Regions from separate parts of the Variovorax sp. 10N432 genome, predicted to be linked through region 1. Evidence: riboswitches for the same ligand, from Rfam matches in the RefSeq annotation. Region 1 holds a riboswitch; the other holds the start of a gene.
What was found. Region 1 has a riboswitch for ZMP and ZTP ahead of glyA (serine hydroxymethyltransferase). Riboswitches for the same ligand answer to the same signal wherever they lie in the genome.
Positions count from the first base shown of each region.

Region 2: another riboswitch for ZMP and ZTP. It lies ahead of AC1DF3_RS05210 (tetrahydrofolate dehydrogenase/cyclohydrolase catalytic domain-containing protein); the one in region 1 lies ahead of glyA (serine hydroxymethyltransferase).

Region 1 covers NZ_JBFTHX010000007.1:189,902-193,816, reverse strand. Annotated here, with positions in the region: gene AC1DF3_RS11275 (GspH/FimT family pseudopilin) at 1-445, opposite strand, end outside; gene nrdR (transcriptional regulator NrdR) at 586-1,029, opposite strand; gene glyA (serine hydroxymethyltransferase) at 1,045-2,289, opposite strand; ZMP/ZTP riboswitch at 2,331-2,458, opposite strand; gene AC1DF3_RS11260 (transglycosylase SLT domain-containing protein) at 2,497-3,342, opposite strand.
Region 2 covers NZ_JBFTHX010000003.1:192,189-196,103, forward strand. Annotated here, with positions in the region: gene AC1DF3_RS05195 (aromatic ring-hydroxylating dioxygenase subunit alpha) at 1-965, opposite strand, end outside; gene AC1DF3_RS05200 (GntR family transcriptional regulator) at 1,255-1,989, shown strand; gene AC1DF3_RS05205 (GNAT family N-acetyltransferase) at 2,009-2,431, shown strand; ZMP/ZTP riboswitch at 2,475-2,554, shown strand; gene AC1DF3_RS05210 (tetrahydrofolate dehydrogenase/cyclohydrolase catalytic domain-containing protein) at 2,578-3,453, shown strand; gene AC1DF3_RS05215 (hypothetical protein) at 3,633-3,915, opposite strand, start outside.

The sequences.
Region 1 (3,915 bases):
CGCCCAGGTTGTGAAAGCGGCCCGAGCGGTTGAGGTTCAGGTAGGTCGAAGGGGCGGCCACGCTGACCGTCGCCTCGACGCCGCGGGGCGCCGGCCAGGCCTGGATCAAGGCCTCGCCGGGGTCGTGTCGCCCGTTGCCGTCGGTGTCGGCGAACAGCGTCCAGCCGCAGCTCCAGTCCTGCTCGCTCGCCGGTGTGCAGCCGCCGCCTGAAGCCCGCCGCAGCGTGACACCGCCGCCGCGCCGGATGGCCTCCGAGCGCGCCGTGTAGAGGGCGGCGCGCAGGCCTTCCTCGGCAGCCCGCAGGCGGTAGCGTTCGAGGGTGCGGCCGAAGGCCGGCATTGCGAGCCCGACCAGGATCGCGACGATCGCGAGCACCGCCAGCACTTCGACCAGCGTGAAGCCGGACATCGGCGCGAAACGGGACAGCGGGGCGGAGGTGGGCATGACGGCCCGGATGCTAGAAGCCAAAGCACCGTCCGTGGCGTCGAGGCGCCTGCCGGGCCGCTCCCACGCGCAAGCGGTCGCTGGCTGCGCCGCCGTGACGATTCAGGAGGAAGTTGCCGGCAAGCTGACCCGCCGCGAACTCAGATGTCCCTGAGCAACTGCCTGAACTCGTCCACGTCCTCGAAGCTGCGGTAGACCGAGGCGAAGCGCACGTAGGCCACCTTGTCGAGCCGCTTGAGCTCGCGCATGACCAGTTCGCCGACCTTGGTCGATTCGATCTCCCGCAAGCCGCTGGACAGCAGCTCTTGTTCGATGCGCAGCAGCGCGATGTCGATCTGTTCGATGCCGACCGGCCGCTTGCGCAGCGCCAGCATCATCGAGGCCCGCACCTTGGCGGTGTCGAAGTCGGCCCGGCTGCCGTCCTTCTTGACCACCACCGGAAAGTTGACGTCCGGCCGCTCGTAGGTGGTGAAGCGCTTGTCGCAGCCTCCGCACTGGCGCCGGCGGCGCACGAAGTCGCCGTCTTCCGAGACCCGGGTCTCCATGACCTGGGTCTCCAGATGACCGCAGAAGGGGCACTTCATGCGCTGTCGTGCCGGTTATTTGTAGACCGGGAAGCGGCTGGTGAGCGCGTGCACCTTGGCCCGCACCGCATCGATGTTCGCTGCGTCGCGCGGGTTCTCGAGCACGTCGGCGATCAGGTTGGCGGTGGCGCGCGCTTCCTCGTCCTTGAAGCCGCGGGTGGTCATCGCCGGCGTGCCGATGCGCACGCCGCTGGTGACCATCGGCTTTTCGGGGTCGTTCGGGATCGCGTTCTTGTTGATCGTCATGTGGGCCGCGCCCAGCACGGCTTCGGCTTCCTTGCCGGTGATGCCCTTGGCGCGCAGGTCGACCAGCATCACGTGGCTTTCGGTACGGCCGCTGACGATGCGCAGGCCGCGCTCGGTCAGCGTCTCGGCGACGATCCGTGCATTGGTCACGACTTGCTGCTGGTAGGCCTTGAACTCGGGCGACAGCGCTTCCTTGAAGGCCACCGCCTTGGCCGCGATCACGTGCATCAGCGGGCCCCCCTGCAGGCCGGGGAAGATGGCGCTGTTGATCGCCTTCTCGTGCTGCGACTTCATCAGGATGATGCCGCCGCGCGGGCCGCGCAGGCTCTTGTGGGTGGTCGAGGTGACGACGTCCGCGTGCGGCACCGGGTTCGGGTACACGCCTGCTGCCACCAGGCCGGCGTAGTGGGCGATGTCGACCATGAAGATGGCGCCGACATCCTTGGCGACCTTGGCGAAGCGCTCGAAGTCGATCCGCAGCGAATAGGCCGAGGCGCCGGCGATGATCAGCTTGGGCAGGTGCTCGTGCGCCTTGCGTTCCATGGCGTCGTAGTCGATGGCTTCGTCGGCGTTCAGGCCGTAGCTCACGACATTGAACCACTTGCCGCTCATGTTGAGGGGCATGCCGTGGGTCAGGTGGCCGCCTTCGGCCAGGCTCATGCCCATGATGGTGTCGCCGGGCTTCAGGAAGGCCAGCATCACGGCCTCGTTGGCCGAGGCGCCGCAATGCGGCTGCACGTTGGCGGCGTCGGCGCCGAAGATCTGCTTGATGCGGTCGATGGCCAGCTGCTCGGCCACGTCGACGTGCTCGCAGCCGCCGTAATAGCGCTTGCCCGGATAGCCCTCGGCGTACTTGTTGGTGAGCTGCGAGCCCTGGGCGGCCATGACGGCCGGCGAGGCGTAGTTTTCGCTCGCGATCAGCTCGATGTGGTGCTCCTGGCGGGCGTTCTCGGCCTGGATGGCAGCCCAGATTTCAGGATCGGTCTGTTCGACCAGGATATTGCGGTGGTACATGGCAGTCCTTCAAGACGATGGTCCTTGTTCTTCAACCAAACAAGGGCTGCCCAGGCGAACGGCTGATCACCCGCAAACGAACCGCGGGCGGCACGCTTCCCAGTGGTAGTCCACGTCAGCGCAATGCACCTGAAAAGGGTTGCGCCTATCGCCAGTCGCGTGCCGGCCGAGTGTAGCCGACGGCGGGCGCCGGCGCGGCCCGAAGGGCTAGGAATCGCCGAGCAGGGCGACTTGCTGCGGATCAGGCTGGGCCGGCTTGGCCGCTGCCGGCGGCGCCACGACCTGGACCGGATTGGCGCGCGGCGCCGGCGTCGTCGTGGGCGGCGCGCGGCCGGCGACCACCTGGCGCAGCCGCTCGTGCTCGGCCAGCACCTTGCCGGCATAGCCGCCGTCCTCGGTCAGATTGGCGGCGCCGACGTAGTAGCGCAGGCCGCCCTCGAGGGAGCCGGCGCGGGCGATGCATTCCTGCAGCACCTTGACGCCGACGCGCATGTTGGTCACCGGGTCGAAGGCGGTCAGGGTTCCGCCGGCGCTTTCGTACTTCTCGCCGTGGACCCGGGTCATGACCTGCATCAGGCCCTGGGCGCCGACCTGGCTCTGGGCGAAGGGATTGAAGCTGGACTCGACCGCCATGATCGCCAGGATCAGGGTCGGGTCGAGCTTGGTTTTCTTGCCGAGGTCGAAAGCCTCGGCGACCAGCACGCTCAATGGCTCGGCCGCCACCCGGTACTTCTTGCTGAGCCAGTAGGCCACCGCGGCCTGCTGCTTGGGCAGTTCGTGAGGGCTGGCGGCGGTGGTCCGCTCGATCGCGGTGGGCTCCAGGTCGCTGACCTCGACGGCCTRGGGCACGGGCTTGCGCGATTGCAGCCAGCCCATCAGCTGCTCTTCGCCGGTCTGCCGCAGGTCCGGGCGGGCGGCCAGCGCCAGAACGGCGAACACGGTCGCCAGCCCGAGCAGGGCGAAGCTGTTGTGGGTGATCTCGAAGAAGCCGTCGACCACGTCGGACACGAAGGTCCGTAGCCCGCGGGCTGTGGCATCTAACGCCTGTTTCATCGCTCTTCCTTTCTGTGCGGCACCCGTTCGCAGCGCCACGGGGGCGGAGCAGAAAGGAAGCGGCGCTTGGATTGGTACGAATCAGGACCGCGCGAAAAATAGGGAGAGAGCGCGGCCGCCTGATCAAGCCGGCAGATGCCGGCAGCGGATTTGGGAGAGTCCGGCCACTCGGGGGCTCGGGAAAGATTGGCATTCTAGGGACCGCTAAATATCTGGTCAAGAATATAAGATAGGTCTGATATTCTAATTTCGATGTAAAGAAATGTATGAAATAGTGCACGAATCGGCTGCACGAGATCCATTGAAAACGCGATTTGCAATCCATCCGCATAGCGCATAGGCTCTAATTGCCTGAGCTATCAGGCGTCTACCAAGGTCCAGTGGCCCGACGAGCAAAATCCGACGGTCCAGCGGCTGAGGCCCAACGGTGGCAATCCCTTGCTGCCAGCATGACCGGAACGATTGAACTTCCGGTCGAGCGAAAAGATGGCATGGGCGTTTCGCCCGCCATCGAGCCCGGAGGCCTGACTTCGCGTCGAGCCGCCGGGCTTTCTCACTTTGGGGCCGCCATGG
Region 2 (3,915 bases), on a different contig from region 1:
CCGTAGTTGTTGCGCTTGTTCTTGCGCGAGGTGTAGTCGGGCAGCTCGTAGAGCTTCAGGCGCTGGTCGCGCATCTGCTGCTTGTCGACCGGGTCGGTGAAGCTGGTGAAAATCGCATACCAGTAGCAGTGCGTGTCGTCGACCGGCACGTGCCACTGCGAGATCGTCATCTCGGCGCTCATCGGGATCACGAAGGCCTGCGGGAACACCACGTTGGTCACCCGCACGTGGGTCTGGGTTTCGGACAGCTGGCGCAGTGCGGTCAGCCGCATGCCGTAGTCGGTCGGCTCGACGCTGATGTCGGGGCGGTCGTACTCGCGCAGCACCTGGGTGATCGGCATGTCGGAGTCGGCCGAGGCGCCGCGGAACTGCTTGCCATAGCTCTCCGAGGTGTCGGCATCCTCGAAGAAGCGGTGCAGGTACGAGGCATGCGCCGGGTCGATGCCGACCTCGAGCGCCTGCAGCCAGTTGCATTCGAACAGGCCCTTGAAGGCGAAGGTGTGCGAGTCGGGCGCGACGAAGCAGTCGAAATCGGGGAACGCGGGCGGCTCGCCTTCGCCGATGTAGGCGAACACGGTGCCGGCGCGCTCGACCACCGGATAGGCGGCCTGCTTGATGCGGGTGCAGAGCTTGCTGCCCACGGGCTCGGCGGGGGTTTCGAGGCAGTTGCCCTTGGCGTCGAACAGCCAGCCATGGAAGGGGCAGCGCAGGCCGCCGTGCTCGAGGCGGCCGAAAGCCAGGTCGGCGCCGCGGTGCGGACAGTCGCGGTCGAGCATGCCCAGCTGGCCCTGCTCGTCGCGGAACAGGACGAAGTGCTGGCCCATCAGCTGCACCGCCTTGACCGGGCGCGGACCGGCGAGTTCGTCGGCCAGCGCCACCGGCTGCCAGTAGCGGCGCAACAGCGTGCCGGCGGGGGTGCCCCGGCCGACCCGGGTGATGAAATCATTCTGTTCTGCACTGATCATGGGGGTGCTCCATCGTGGGGGTGACTGTCTGAAACATGCGCTGCATGCAATTGCATACATTGTCTGGGCGATTTCTGATCCAGGTCAATCCATTTAGATTCCTGCGGGGGCATTCAGGCGCTAAAACAAGGGTTATTACTTAGAAGTCGACGCATCTTCGAGGTGCATTTTCTCTTTCTGAATGCACTGCTTGCGACATGTATGCAACAATCGGACCAAGTTGGCCTGACTGTGTGCAGCCACGGCTGATCTCCTTAGAATCGAGGCATTCTTCGTTCCGCTGCTCCAGATGGACTCCCAACAAAACCGTGTGCTGGTTCAACTTCGCGACCTGATCCTCAAGGGCGAATTCGTGCCCGGCGAGCGGCTGGCCGAGATCCCGCTGGCGGAGAAGCTCGGCGCCTCGCGCACGCCCGTGCGGCTGGCGCTCACCAGCCTGGAGCACGAGGGCCTGATCGAGCAGTCGCCGAGCGGCGGCTACCAGATGCGCCGCTTCACGTCTCAGGAGATCGCCGACGCGATCCGCGTGCGCGGCGTGATCGAAGGCTTCGCGGCCCGTCTGCTGGCCGAGGACGGTGCCTCGCGCCAGCTGCTGCGCGACCTTCACGACTGCCTCGACGAGGGCGACAAGGCGGTCAACAAGCCCGAAATGGGCCTGGACGACTACGCGGCCTACGTCCAGATGAACGACCGCTTCCACCAGCTGATCATGCAGGGCTGCGGCAATGTCGCGCTCCAGCGCGTGATGGACATGCTGGACGGCCAGCCCTTCGCGTCGCCGAGCGCCATGCTGCCGATGCAGTCGTCGATGGAGGAGGGGCACCAGTGGATGAAGCAGGCCCACCGCACGCACCACGCGATGGTGCAGGCGATCGAGCGCGGGCAAGGCTCGCGCGCGCAGGCGCTGGGCGAGGAGCACGTCGAGATCGCACGCATGAACCTCGACTACGCGCTCGAACGGCCGGAGCTCGCGGCCGAACTGATGCCGGGGATGCGGCTGGTGGCTGGGAAGACGCGGCCCTGACAGGGGCGCTGTGCCCGCCATGACAGCCTGGACCATCGTCGAAGCGACGCAAGAGGAGGTGCGGTCGGGCGAGCTCGGTCGACGGCTGCGCCACTTCAACTACGAATTCGTGGGCGAGTATCCCGAATCTCAACCGGTATGGCTGAGCGCAAGGGATGAGCAAGGTCGAATGGTCGGAGGGCTTCGCGGCTACGTCTTCCTTTACTGGCTCCACATCGACGTGCTTTGGGTCGACGAGGCGGCCAGGACAGCCGGGCTTGGCAGCGAGCTGCTTGGGCAGGCCGAGACGCAGGCGAAGCGCCTGGGCGCGCACAGCGCCAAGCTCGATACCTTCGAATGGCAGGCCCGCGACTTCTATGCGAAGCGCGGCTACCAGGAGTTCGGGCGCATCGACAACCACACCGATGGGTTCTACCTGGCGTTCATGATGAAGAAGCTCTGAGGTGCAAGGGGCAGGATGCGGCGTCACTGGTCATCTATCATTGCTCCGCCCGCGTAACTGGCGATAAGGTGAGTTCCACCGTGGAGCGCAGGCGAATCATTGCCGCTCGCCTGGGCACCCGACTGTTTTCCTGCAAGGAAACTGATATGAACGGTGGCACCAGGTCTGAATGTGTCGTTCTCGACGGCAAAGCGCTCGCAGTGCGTTGCGAAGCCAAACTCACGGAGTCGATTCGCGGCTTTGCGCTACGACACCAGGGCCGCGTGCCCACTCTCGCCACCATCCTGGTCGGCGACGACCCTTCTTCGGCGGTCTACGTCCGAATGAAGGCCAACGCATGCCGGCGCGTCGGAATGCACTCGAAGGCGCTGGTGTTGCCTGCGTCAGCCAGCACAAGAGAGGTGTGTGACGTCATCGATGCGCTCAACAAGGACCCTGACGTCCATGGCATTCTGTTGCAGCACCCGGTACCGTTGCACATAGACGAACGCGCTTGCTTCGATTGCATTCGAATCGACAAGGATGTCGATGGCGTCACCTCTCATGGATTCGGGCGCATGGCATTGGGACAAGAAGCGTTTGGTTCGGCTACCCCCTCTGGAATCATGAGGCTGCTGACTGACTACGGCATTGAGATTGCCGGCCAGCGAGCAGTCGTGGTCGGCCGGAGCGCCATCCTTGGAAAGCCGATGGCGTTGATGCTTTCCAATGCTGGAGCCACCGTCACTCTCTGTCATTCCCGCACGCGAAATCTGGAGCGAGAAGTGCGGCGCGCGCAGATTGTTGTCGGTGCATTGGGCAAACCGCACTTTATCGCTGCCGATTGGATTGCCGATGATTCGGTCGTTGTCGATGCGGGCTACCACGCTGGCGGCATCGGTGATATCGAGCCTCGCAATCTAATGAGCCGGTGTTCAGCCGTCACACCTGTGCCCGGCGGCGTCGGGCCGATGACAATATCGGTTCTGCTTGAGCAAACGCTACAAGCGGCCGAGTCACAGTCGAAAGAAACGCCACGGTGAGGTGGGCTTGACTGCAGAATCCGCAGTCAGTCAGCGATTTCGCGCTTGCCTGCGTTGAGCATCGATGGTGAACACGCCGCCCGTAGCGGCTAGACGGAATCAGCCAGCAATCGGACCTTCAACCGAGCGGCAACGACTGGTCGCCGCACGGTAGCGCGTCTCGCGCCAGGGTGGCGCCCTCATTTCTTGGGCGCTTCGGTCGCAGGCACCTGCATGGTGTTGGTGCGAATCTTCCCGCCCCCTTCGACACTACCCCGTGTCGTGGTGTCGCCGGCGTCAGTCACGCGCTTGACACAAGCGTCTCGCGCAGTCCCCTCCGGCTGGCGTTCGCAGCGCTTGAGCGCGTTCTGAAGATACTGTTCATCGCCCTTGGTCGGCAGCTTGCCTTGGCGCTTTGCCTGGGCGGCGGCCGCAGCCTCACGCTCTGACGGCGACGTCTGGGCAAACGAATAGCTGGCACCG